One region of the Kitasatospora sp. NPDC096128 genome, then DNA from elsewhere that is predicted to be linked to it. Evidence: riboswitches for the same ligand, from Rfam matches in the RefSeq annotation. Region 1 holds a riboswitch; each other region holds the start of a gene.
What was found. Region 1 has a riboswitch for magnesium ahead of ABTY61_RS20350 (NRAMP family divalent metal transporter). Riboswitches for the same ligand answer to the same signal wherever they lie in the genome.

Region 1 (4,089 bases):
CCCCTGGACGGTGGTGTCGCTGCCGAGCCGGAGCCCGGAGTGGTCCAGGAAGGCCTGGGTGACGGCGATCTCGTGCGGCGCGCCGGGCGCGCGGCCCTCGACCAGGTCCATCCGGCCGCGCCAGACCGGGTCGCCCAGTTCGGCCTCGGTGGTGAGGGTGCGGACCAGGCCCTCGGGCGAGGTGGCGCCGGTCTCCGGACCGGTCCGGACGGGGGTGAGCGCGCTGCCGGGCGGCAGCAGCGAGCCGACCAGGACGGTCGGGTCGGTGCTCGCGCCCTTGAGCTGCTCGGGCGTGGGCTGCTGCCCGGGGCGGGCCCGGACGGCGAAGGCGCCGTCCTCGGCGACCGGGGCCTGTTCGACGGCCTGGCCCGGGCTGAGCGCGGTGACCAGCGCGTCCGCGCCGCCCACCACCCGCTCGACCCGTTCGGCGGGGGTCAGTTGCGTGCTGCGGTGGACCACGTCGGCGCCGGTGACGCCGAGCACGGGCAGCGCGATCATGGCCAGGATCAGGGCGCTGCGCCCCTTGGCCCGCAGGGCGTCGCGTCGGGCCATCCGCAGCGCGACCTTCCATGCTCCGAACCTCACCGGGCCACCTCACCCAGGGAGTTGGAGCGGTGGACGGCGGCCTGGCAGCCGGCGGAGCGGCGTCCGGCGCTCTCCGAGGCGACCGCGCCGTCCCGCAGGTGGACCACCCGGTCGGCCCAACTGGCGTGCGCGGCCTCGTGGGTGACCATCATGGCGGCGGCGCCGGCGTCGCAGCGGGCGCGGAGCACGGCGAGCACGGCTTCGCCGGTGGCGGAGTCGAGGGCGCCGGTGGGCTCGTCGGCGAGGACGAGGCGGCGCTCGCCGATCAGGGCGCGGGCGATGGCGACGCGCTGCTGCTGGCCGCCGGACATGTCGTCGGGGAAGCGGTCGGCGAGTTCGGGGATGCCGAGCTCCTCCAGGGCGGCGAGGGCCTCCCGGCGGGCGGCGCGGCCGGAGACGCCGTCGAGTTCGCGCGGCAGCGAGATGTTCTCGGCGGCGGTGAGCGCCGGGATCAGGTTGTAGTCCTGGAAGACGTAGCCGACGGAGCGCCGCCGCAGGTCGGCGAGCCTGCCCCGGCTGAGGCCGCCGAGGGTCACGCCCTCGACCAGCACCTCGCCGCCGCTGGGCAGGTCCAGTCCGCCGGCCAGGGTGAGCAGGGTCGACTTGCCGGAGCCGGAGAGCCCCATCACGGCGACGAACTCGCCGGCGTGGACGGTCAGGTCGACCTCGCGCAGGGCGTGCACCTCGGCGGCGCCGCGGCCGTGCACCCGGGAGACCCCGGCCAACTGCAGGACGGGCGCGGGTCGGCTCGGATCGATGTGGGACATGCTTCCCCCTCGTGAGCTGTTCAGCTGCATATGTCGGTGAACTATATATGCCGGGGAAGGGTGCACAAGGCGTCACGGTTTTGGTCAAGGTTCTACAAAGCTGTCGAAGATCAGCCGAAAAGGTGACACGGGCCCGGCGCGCCGGGTCTATGCTTTGGGAGGTTTGAAAAGGCACCTCGTTCGGTGAGGCGTCTTCACGGACACAGGCCACTGACCCGACGACGTCGAGAGACGCCCAGGTTCAGGACAGGTCTTCCCGAGTTAAGGGTTGACCCCAAGTGGCTTCCGGCCGATCCGGCTGGACACGCCGTGGAGTGCCAAAGCTCTGACGAGTTGGGGTGTACCGGTCCTCGATGGCCGGTGTGCTCCTTGCCGTGTCGTGATGCGGCGCACAGACGGTGCGCTCCCGACCGGGAGGAGGCGAGAGACATGGACTGCGATAGTCCGGGCCACAGTAGCCCCTACCTCCGCATGCTCTCGCACACCTCCGGCACGCGGTAACAACCTTCCCTGCGCGTTCACCCGGCGATTCGTCCTGCGCTCGACCATGCCTCGACGCACGCCGCCTGACGCACCGTCAGCATCCTCATGCCCGCACGGCCGCCGCCGCTCAGCGTCGCCGTACGGCGTGGATGCCGTGCGCCCGTGGGGAGGATTGCCGCTGCGTGCCCCCTGACGCCCCCTCAAGGTAGGGGGAGGGAGGCCCCCGCCATGACCAACGTGATGCTGGACCCGAAGGTTCAGACGGTCCCCACCGCCCCCGCCGCTCCCGCCGCCGCCAAGTCCGCCGTCCTGGACGACGCCCACGTCGGCGACATCAAGGGTGCGCTCGGCACCATCCGGCTCGACGACACCGCCCCCCGCAGCGGACTCTCCGCCCGGCTCAAGACCCTGCTGGCGATCGTCGGCCCCGGCCTGATCGTGATGGTCGGCGACAACGACGCCGGCGCCTTCTCCACCTACGGCCAGGCCGGCCAGAACTACGGCACCCAGCTGCTGTGGACCCTGCTCCTGCTGGTGCCCGTGCTGTACGTCAACCAGGAGATGGTGCTGCGGCTGGGCGCCGTCACCGGCGTCGGCCACGCCCGGCTGATCCTGGAGCGGTTCGGCAAGTTCTGGGGCGCGTTCAGCGTCATCGACCTGTTCCTGCTCAACGCCCTCACCCTGGTCACCGAGTTCATCGGCGTCACCATGGCGGCCGGGTACCTGGGCCTGCCCAAGGTCCTCTCCGTGGTCCTGGCGGCGGCGATCATCATCGCCTCGGCCTTCACCGGCTCCTTCCAGCGCTTCGAGCGGGTCGCCATCACGCTGTGCGTCGGCTCGCTGCTGCTGGTGCCGATCTACTTCATGGTCCACCCCAAGACCTCGCAGATGGCCCACGACTTCGTGACGCCGCAGATGCCCGGCGGCGCCGGCCAGCTCGCGGCCGTCATGATGGTCATCATCTCGATCGTGGGCACCACCGTCGCCCCCTGGCAGCTGTTCTTCCAGCAGTCGTACGTCATCGACAAGCGGATCACCCCGCGTTTCATGAAGTACGAGAAGGTCGACCTGTGGATCGGCATCGCGATCGTGATCATCGGTGCGGCCGCGCTGATCGGCCTCACGGCGGCGGCCTTCGCCGGCACCGACGGCTTCGGCCAGTTCTCCGACACCGCGGCCGTGGCCAAGGGCATCGAGGACAAGGCCGGCCACCTGGCGGGCGTGCTGTTCGCCATCGCGCTGCTGGACGCCTCGATCATCGGCGCCTTCGCCGTCTCGCTCTCCACCGCCTACGCGATCGGCGACGTCTTCGGCATCAAGCACTCCCTGCACCGCGGGGTCAAGGGCGCCAAGGGCTTCTACGCCGTCTACGCCGGCCTGGTCGCGGTCGCCGCGACGATCACCCTGCTGTCCAACGGCTACACCCAGGGCCTGATCACCCAGTTCGTCCAGGTGCTGGCCGGGGTGCTGCTGCCCTCCGCCACCGTCTTCCTGCTGCTGCTCTGCAACGACAAGGCCGTGCTCGGCCCCTGGGCCAACGGGCCCAGGACCAACGCCTTCACCTCGACGGTGGTCGGCGTGCTGGTGATGCTCTCGCTGATCCTCACCGCCTCGGTGGTCTGGCCGGACATCAGCTCGGGCGCGATCCTCTGGATCATGGCCGGGTGCGGCGTGGCGGGCGTGCTGGTCGCCGGGTACTTCTTCACCGCCGGCCGCACCGGCACCAAGGAGGACCCGATCGACCGCACCGGCCGGGAGAACTGGCGGATGCCCCCGCTGGAGACCCTGGGCCAGCCGGTCATGTCCACCGCCCGCAAGGTCGGCATGGGTGCCCTGCGCGCCTACCTGCTGATCGCGATGATCATGGTCATCATCAAGGTCGTCCAGACCGCGCTGAACCACTGAGCCGCCGAGCGGAACCCGTACGGACGGGTGGCGGGCAGCGGCCCGCCACCCGTCCGTTCCTTTTGCCCGTGATTCCCCTGCCCGTCTTCCCCGTGGATCCTCTGGAGGAGGTGCCGCCGTGCACACCCTGACCACCGTCGAGTTCCTGGTCCGGCTCGCCACCGGCGTCGCCTGCGGCGCGCTGATCGGCATCGAGCGCCAGTGGCGGGCCCGGATGGCCGGCCTGCGCACCAACGCGCTGGTCGCCGCCGGCGCCACCCTGTTCGTCCTGTACAGCGAGGCCGTCGGCGACACCGGCAGCCCCACCCGGGTCGCCTCCTACGTCGTCTCCGGCATCGGCTTCCTCGGC
Region 2 (4,089 bases), on a different contig from region 1:
TCGGACGGCTGCTCGGCAGGGTCGTGGCCGGGGTGCCGACGGCGCGCAGGACGGTGTTGTCGAGCGGGCTGGTGGCCAGCCGTCGGCCCACCGCGGCGAGGGCGGCGCGCAGTCGGCCGGGGTCGGAGGAGGGAAGGGCGGGCTGGAACGCGGCAACGATGGACATGGCTGGTCACCTCCGTGACAAGGCAATGAATGGGAACAACTGCACCGATCGGTGCGGGAATTGACGAAAAATCAGGCGGCGGACGCGGCGGATGCGGGGCTCGCGGCGGTGGCCCGGTGACGGGCGGCGGCGTGGGCGAGCCGGTGCGCGGCGGCCGGCGGGAGGTCCGCGAAGGCGGCGAGCCAGGCCGGGCGGTGGCCCTGGCGGGCCAGCAGGTAGGCCAGGTGGACGCGGGGCTCGTACGCGGAGGCCGGAGTGTTGCGGGTGCCCGACTGGGGGCAGCTGCCGGGATCGTCGAGGCGATAGGCGCGCTCGACGCCGTCGTGGAGGGCGAGGCGGATGCTCGGGCAGCGGTGGAACGGGGTGGTGCGCATGGCCGTACTTCCTTCCTTCCCCGGGTGCGGGGCGGTCGAGGGTTCCGGGGCGGGCCGGGGGCGGCGGGCGGTCGTGCGCGGTGCCGCCCCCGGCGGCCGGTCAGCGGTTCGGCGTCAGTGGCTCAGGGCGGTCTGGACGATCTTGATGATGACCATGATCATCGCGACCAGCAGGTAGGAGCGCAGGGCGCCCATGCCGATCTTGCGGGCGGTGGACATGACCGGCTTCTCCAGGGTCTCCAGCGGGGGCATCCGCCAGTTCTCCCGGTCGGTGCGGTCGATCGGGTCCTCCTTGGTGCCCTTGCGGCCGAAGGTGAAGAAGTACCCGGCGACCAGGACGCCCGTCACCCCGCAGCCGGCCATGATCCAGAGGAGCGCGTCGGAGCTGATGTCCGGCCAGACCACGGCGGCGGTCAGGATCAGCGACAGCATGACCAGGATGCCGACCACGGCGGAGGTGAAGGCGTTGGTCTTGGGGCCGTTGCGCCACGGGCCGAGCACGGCCTTGTCGTTGCAGAGCAGCAGCAGGAAGACCGTCGCGGAGGGCAGCAGCACCCCGGCCAGCACCTGGACGAACTGGGTCATCAGACCCTGCAGGTAGTCGTTGGACAGCAGGGTGATGGCGGCGGCCACCACGACCACGCCGGCGTAGATGCCGTAGAAGCCCTTGGCGCCCTTGACCCCGCGGTGCAGCGAGTGCTTGATCCCGAAGACGTCGCCGATGGCGTAGGCGGTGGACAGCGACACCGCGAAGGCGCCGATGATCGAGGCGTCCAGCAGCGCGATGGCGAACAGCACACCGACCACGTGCCCGGCCTTGTCCTCCAGGCCCTTGGCGATCCCGGCCGCGTCGGTGAACTGGCCGAAGCCGTCGGTGCCGTCGAAGGCGGCGGCGCAGAAGCCCATCATGGCGGCGGCGCCGATGATCACGATGGCGATGCCGATCCACAGGTCGGCCTTCTCGTACTTCATGAAGCGCGGGGTGATGCGCTTGTCGATGACGTACGACTGCTGGAAGAACAGCTGCCAGGGGGCGACGGTGGTGCCCACGATGGAGACGATCAGCAGCATGACGGTCGCGAGCTCACCCGAGCCGCCCGGCATCTGCGGGACCACGAAGTCGTGGGCCATCTGCGAGGTCTTGGGGTGGACCATGAAGTAGATCGGCACCAGCAGCAGCGAGCCGACGCAGAGCGTGACGGCGACGCGCTCGAAGCGCTGGAAGGAGCCGGTGAACGCCGAGGCGATGATGACGGCCGCCGCTATCACGACCGAGGCGACCTTCGGCAGTCCGAGGTACCCGGCCGCGAGTGTCACGCCGATGAACTCGGTGACCAGGGTGAGCGCGTTCAGCAGGAACAGGTCGATGACGCTGAAGGCGCCCCAGAACTTGCCGAAGCGCTCCAGGATCAGCCGGGCGTGCCCGACACCGGTGACGGCGCCCAGGCGCAGCACCATCTCCTGGTTGACGTACAGCACCGGGATCAGCAGGGCCAGCGTCCACAGCAGCTGGGTGCCGTAGTTCTGCCCGGCGTTGCCGTAGGTGGAGAAGGCGCCGGCGTCGTTGTCGCCGACCATCACGATGAGGCCGGGGCCGACGATCGCGAGCAGGGTCTTGAGTCTCGCCGACAGACCGGTGCGTGGTGCGTCGTCATCGAGCTTGATGGTGCCGAGCGCACCCTTGATGTCGCCGACGTGGGCGTCGTCCAGGACGGCCGAACGCTGCGGCGGGATCTTGGAGTTGAGTGTGGCGTTGGTGGTCATGACGTTCCTCCCGTGGACCCCTGACAGGCGGGGTGGTGGGGGCGCGCAGCAGCAATTCCCCCTGCGTGAGGGCATGGCGCATCAGCGCGCGGCGGCGCGGGCCCGTGCGGGCACGGCGAAGCCGCGAGCGTGAGGTGATGCGTCGCCGGAGAGACGCGCAGGGGAGGTTGTTACCGCGTGCCGGAGGTGTACGAGGACAAGCGGGGATAGGGGCAACTGTGGCCCGGACTACTGCAATCCATGTCTCTCGCCTCCTCCCGGTCGACGCACCCCGTGGTGCGTGTCATCGACACGGCAAGGAGTTCGCCGACGCGCTACAGAGACGCCGGCTCACCCCAACTCGTCAGAGCTTTGGCACTCCACGGCGTGTCCAACCCGCTCGGGCCGGAAGCCACTTCGGATCAACCCTTAGGTCGGGAAGATCTGTCCTAACCCTGGGCGTCTCTCGACGTCGTCGGATCAGTGGCCTGTGTCCGTGAAGAAGCCTCACCGAACGAGGTGCCTTCTTCAAACCTCCAGAAGCATAGACCGGCCGGAGCGCGATACTTGCGTACTTGGTAGAACCTTTACCTTTTGCGAGGCGTGACGTCGGGCGTGACGTCGGGTGTGACGTCCGGTGTGCCGCCCGTCCGGGTGACGCGGGTTTGAGCAGCACGTGACGACGGAACGACTTCCCGCCGGATCCGTACCCGCACACGCAGCAGAGGGGTGGCATGGCTACCGCCGGCTCCCAGACCGCAGGCTCCCAGGGGGCTCCCCGGCAGGCGAGGGCGTTGGCGCTCGCCCGGCGCCCCAAGCTCTGGCTCTTCCCCGGCGTGCTGTGCGCCCTGGTGGCCGTGCTGCTCTCCCTGCTCTACCTGGGCGGCATCGTCAACCCGACCGGCCACCTGCACCGGCTGCCGATCGCCCTGGTGAACGCCGACCAGGCCCCGCCGCCGCCCGGCCAGCCGGTGAACCTCGGCACCCAGCTGACCCGCGCCGTGGTGGCCGGCACGCCCGGTGACACCGTCCACTGGCGGCAGACCGACGAGGCGGGCGCCCGCGACCTGCTCGCCACCGGCAAGGTCTACGGCGTACTGGTCGTCCCCGCCGACTTCACCGCCACCGTCTCCGCGCTCGCCACCGGCGGGGCCGTCAAGCGGCCCACCCTCACCGTCCTCACCAACCCCGGCCTGGGCAGCCTCGGCTCCTCGATCGCCGCCCAGACCGCCCAGAACGCCGCCCACCAGGCCTCGGTCGCGGCCGGCCGGCAGCTGCTGGCCGCCGTACCGGCCCAGGGCGGCCCGGGCGCCCAGGGGCCGGACACCGGCGCCACCGCCCGGCTGCTGCTCGCCGACCCGTTCGCCGTCACCACCCAGGTCGGCCACCCGATCGGCAGCCACAGCGGCCTCGGCCTGAGCGCCTTCTACTTCACCCTGCTCGCCGTGCTGACCGGCTTCATCGGCGGCAACATCATCCACAACGGCGTCGACGGCGCCCTCGGCTACAGCGACAGCGAGATCGGCCCCTGGCACACCCGCCGCCCGACCGTTCCGATCAGCCGCACCCAGACCCTGCTGCTCAAGATGCTGATGACCGCCGGGCTCATGCTGGTGACCACCTCGCTGGTGCTGCTCTGCACGGCCGGCGTCCTCGGCATGGACGCCCCGCACCAGGCGCTGCTGTGGGTGTTCGCCTACTGCGCCAGCCTCGCCGTCGGCCTCGGGGTGCAGGCCATCAACGCCGCGTTCGGCGGGATCGGGCAGCTGGTGTCCATGTTCGTGTTCATCGCGCTCGCCCTGCCGT
Region 3 (4,089 bases), on a different contig from region 1:
GTGGCGAGTTTGACGGCGATCGCCGCGCCCTGTTCGGGGGTGCGAACGCCGCGGAAGCCGTTGAGGTCGGTCGCGACGTAGCCCGGGCAGGCGGCGTTGATCAGGATGTTCGTGCCGCTCAGTTCCCGGACGTACTGGAGGGTGACGGCGTTCAGGAAGGTCTTCGACGGCGCGTAGGCCACGGCCACCGGACCGATCGACTGCTCGCCGACGGTCGCCGACTGCCGGGTGAGGGAGCCGACACTGCTGGACATGTTGACGATTCGCGGCGAGGCGGAGCGGCGCAGCAGCGGCAGCATCGCGTTGGTGACGCGGATGACGCCGATCACGTTGGTCTCCACGACCGTTCGGATGATGGCGGGGTCGACCCGGGTGGGCTCCTGCGGCATGCCGCCGGTGATGGCGGCGTTGTTGACGAGCACGTCGAGGCGCCCGGCCCGGTCCTCGATCAGCTGTGCGGCGGCGGTCACACCGGCGTCGTCGGTCACGTCCAGCGGGACGCCGAACGCGTCGACGCCGGCCGCGCGCAGTTTCTCCACCGCGGCCCGGCGGCGCTGGTCGTCGCGGGCGCCGACGCCGACGCTCCAGCCGAGGGCGCCCAGGCTCGCGGCGATCTCGTAGCCGATTCCCTTGTTCGCGCCGGTGACCAGCGCAATCGTTCGTTCGCTCATGGGAACCATGCTGCTCCCGGCCACGGGGGGAGGTCCAAGACCGATCGGGTGGGCACCGATACCGTGCGGGTATCGATCAGGGGTAGCGTGGCCGCATGGAGACCCGGGAACTGCGGTATTTCGTCGCTGTCGCTGAGGAGCTGCACTTCGGGCGCGCCGCGCAGCGCCTGGGGATCGCACAGCCGCCCCTGTCACGGGCGATCCAGCAGCTCGAACGCCGGCTCGGGGCCGCGCTGCTGGACCGGACCAGCCGCACCGTCAGGCTGACCGAGGCCGGCTCGGTGCTGCTGGTCGAGGGCCGGGCGGCGCTGGAGGCGGTCGACGCCGCCGAGCGCCGGACCCGCCGCGCCGCGCTCCCCGCGACCGGCGGTCCCGGCCTGGTCCTGGTCACGAAGGCCAACGCGTCCAGCGCACTGCTGGCGAGACTGCTCGACGCGTACGCCGCCGAACCGGGCGCGGTCCCCGTGGAGGTCATCCTGTGCGGCCCGGCCGAGCAGGGCCGGTTCCTGCGCGAGGGCCGGGCCGATGTGGCGCTGCTGCACCGGCCGTTCGACTCGACGGCCGGGCTGCACACCGAGGAGCTCGGTACGGAGGGCCAGGTGGCGGTGCTGCCGGCCGGGCATCCGCTCACCCTCCGGGCCCATCTGCACCTGGCCGACCTCACCGGGCTGCCGGGCCTGCCCCTGCCGCGCTGGCCCGGCCCCGACGGCAGCTATCCGCCCGGTCCCGGTCCCCAAGTCCGCGACCACGCGCAGTTGTTGCAGCTCATCGCGCTCGGCCGGGCCTGCGCGGTCTCACCGGAGTCGTGCCGGGCCCAACTGCACGGTGACCTCGCCGCCGTGCCCGTGCTGGACGCGCCGAAGGTCACCACGGTGATCGCCTGGCCGCCGCACAGCCGGTCCAGAGCCGTCGCCGACCTCGTCCGCACGGCGACAGGTCTCCCGTAGCCCACCGCGAGTCCGCCGCGCCCGGCCGGGTTTGGGTCGGCCCGGCCCGGCCCGGTGCAGGCCGGCGAACCTGCCGCCCGGATCAGGGCAGTCGGCGACGGGGACGTCGACCTGGTCCGATCCGTCGTCAGATCCATCCGAACCGGGCGTCATCAGGGCTTTCCGTCATGGCGCAGGCTGTCCGCCGCCGCCGTCGTTCGTACGGGTCCCGGGTGTCAAGGTTGAGTAAAGGTGGTCGGCACACGGATCCACAGGGTCTACGCTTGGCGAGGTTTGAACAGGCACCTCGTTCGGTGAGGCGTCTTCACGGACACAGGCCACTGACCCGACGACGTCGAGAGACGCCCAGGTTCAGGACAGATCTTCCCGACCTAAGGGTTGATCCCAAGTGGCTTCCCCCGCACCAGGGGGATCACGCCGTGAAGTGCCAAAGCTCTGACGAGTTGGGGTGTACCGGTCGCTTTCGCGCGCCGGGACGCTCCTTGCCGTGTCGATGCGGCGCACACTCGGTGCGTCCCCGGCCGGGAGGAGGCGAGAACATGGACTGCGACAGTCCGGGCCATAGTCGCCCCTGCTCCCGCATGCTCTCGTACGCCTCCGGCATGCGGTAACAGCCCTTCCTGCACGTCTATGTGACGCATCTTCGGTTCCGCACGGCCTCATGCCGCCGCGGGCCGCTGTGGTGTGCCCCGAACCCGTCCGCCCGCCGGCCTCTCGCCCGAGGAGGTGCCTCGTGCACGCCCTGACCACCGTCGACTTCGTGATCCGCCTCGCCACCGGCGTGGCCTGCGGGGCACTGATCGGCATGGAACGCCAGTGGCGGGCCCGGATGGCCGGCCTGCGCACCAATGCCCTGGTCGCCGCCGGCGCCACCCTGTTCGTCCTGTACAGCGAGGCCGTCGGCGACACCGGCAGCCCCACCCGGGTCGCCTCCTACGTCGTCTCCGGCGTGGGCTTCCTCGGCGGCGGCGTGATCCTGCGCGACGGCGCCGACGTGCGCGGCCTCAACACCGCCGCCACGCTGTGGTGTTCGGCCGCCGTCGGGGTGCTGGCCGGCTCCGGCAAGTTCGAACTGGCCGTGCTCGGCAGCCTGACCGTGCTCGCCGTCCACCTGATCCTGCGGCCGGCCGCCCGCCTGCTCGACCACGCCCCGGCGGCCGGCATCTCCCCGGGCGGCGGCCACGCCCCGGCCGGCGCCGGCGACCCGGACCCGACCACCCGCGCCACCGTCCACCTGGAGTGCGAGCGGGGCACCGAGATCCACATCCGGGCCCTCCTCCTCCAGGCCCTCGCCGCCTCCGGGCTCTCGCCCACCGGGCTGCGCGCCCGCCGTACGGGGGCCGCCGCGGCCGCGGGCCGGGGGAGCGAGGAGACCACCAGCCTGCGCGCCACCGTCACCATCACCGGAGACGCCGCCTGCGCGTCGGAGCAGGTGGTCGCCCGCCTCTCGCTGGAGCCGGGCGTCAGAGACCTGCACTGGCACCTGGACGACGAGCACGACGACGCCGAACGGCACGCGCTCGCCTGACCCGGCACCCCCGCCCGAGGCCGTACCCGGCCGCAGAAGCGCTGCGCCGACACGGCCGCCCAGACCCCTCAGAGGAGAAGCGCGTTGACCTTCCACGCCACCCGACCGGCCTCGAGCCGGGTGCCCGGCCCCGGTGAGTCGACGACCACGCCGGAGCCCGCCGCAGCGGCGACGGTGGACACCGCTCACGTCGGTGACATCGTCGGCGCACTCGGCACGATCAGCCGGCACGACCCCGGCCGACGCGGTTCGCTGGGGCAGCGCATCAGGGCCCTGCTGGTCATCATGGGCCCGGGCCTGATCGTGATGGTCGGTGACAACGACGCCGGTGGCGTGGCGACGTACGCCCAGGCGGGCCAGACCTACGGCATGAAGCTGCTGTGGACACTGGCCCTGCTGATCCCGGTGCTCTACGTCAACCAGGAGATGGTGGTCCGCCTCGGTGCGGTCACCGGGGTCGGTCACGCCCGGCTGATCTTCCAGCGCTTCGGCCGGTTCTGGGGGATGTTCAGCGTCGGCGACCTGTTCCTGGTCAATGCGCTCACCCTGGTCACCGAGTTCATCGGGGTGTCCCAGGCGCTGGACCACTTCGGCATCCCGCAGTACATCTCGGTGCCGCTCGCGGCGGTCCTGCTGTTCGCCGTCGTGGCCGGCGGATCGTTCCGGCGCTGGGAGCGGTTCCTGTTCGCGCTGATCGCCCTCAACGTGATCGTGCTCCCGATGGCGCTGCTCGCGCACCCGAAGCTGGACGAGACCGCGGCGGGCATCGTGCCGCAGTTCCCCGGCGGCCTCGACTCGGCCCTGCTGCTGATGATCATCGCCGTGGTGGGGACCACCGTCGCCCCCTGGCAGCTGTTCTTCCAGCAGTCCAACGTGGTCGACAAGCGGATCACCCCGCGCTGGATCCGCTATGCCCGCGCCGACCTGCGGATCGGCATCGCGG

Region 2: another riboswitch for magnesium. It lies ahead of ABTY61_RS30960 (NRAMP family divalent metal transporter); the one in region 1 lies ahead of ABTY61_RS20350 (NRAMP family divalent metal transporter).
Region 3: another riboswitch for magnesium. It lies ahead of ABTY61_RS32725 (MgtC/SapB family protein); the one in region 1 lies ahead of ABTY61_RS20350 (NRAMP family divalent metal transporter).

What each region holds. Positions count from the first base shown of each region.
Region 1 covers NZ_JBEOSP010000017.1:81,089-85,177, reverse strand. Annotated here, with positions in the region: gene ABTY61_RS20360 (FtsX-like permease family protein) at 1-585, opposite strand, end outside; gene ABTY61_RS20355 (ABC transporter ATP-binding protein) at 582-1,352, opposite strand; M-box (ykoK) riboswitch at 1,521-1,697, shown strand; gene ABTY61_RS20350 (NRAMP family divalent metal transporter) at 2,076-3,740, shown strand; gene ABTY61_RS20345 (MgtC/SapB family protein) at 3,859-4,089, shown strand, end outside.
Region 2 covers NZ_JBEOSP010000035.1:5,705-9,793, forward strand. Annotated here, with positions in the region: gene ABTY61_RS30950 (hypothetical protein) at 1-166, opposite strand, end outside; gene ABTY61_RS30955 (hypothetical protein) at 238-540, opposite strand; gene ABTY61_RS30960 (NRAMP family divalent metal transporter) at 655-2,304, opposite strand; M-box (ykoK) riboswitch at 2,632-2,809, opposite strand; gene ABTY61_RS30965 (YhgE/Pip domain-containing protein) at 3,018-4,089, shown strand, end outside.
Region 3 covers NZ_JBEOSP010000039.1:43,406-47,494, reverse strand. Annotated here, with positions in the region: gene ABTY61_RS32735 (SDR family oxidoreductase) at 1-671, opposite strand, end outside; gene ABTY61_RS32730 (LysR family transcriptional regulator) at 767-1,618, shown strand; M-box (ykoK) riboswitch at 1,897-2,073, shown strand; gene ABTY61_RS32725 (MgtC/SapB family protein) at 2,352-3,146, shown strand; gene ABTY61_RS32720 (NRAMP family divalent metal transporter) at 3,231-4,089, shown strand, end outside.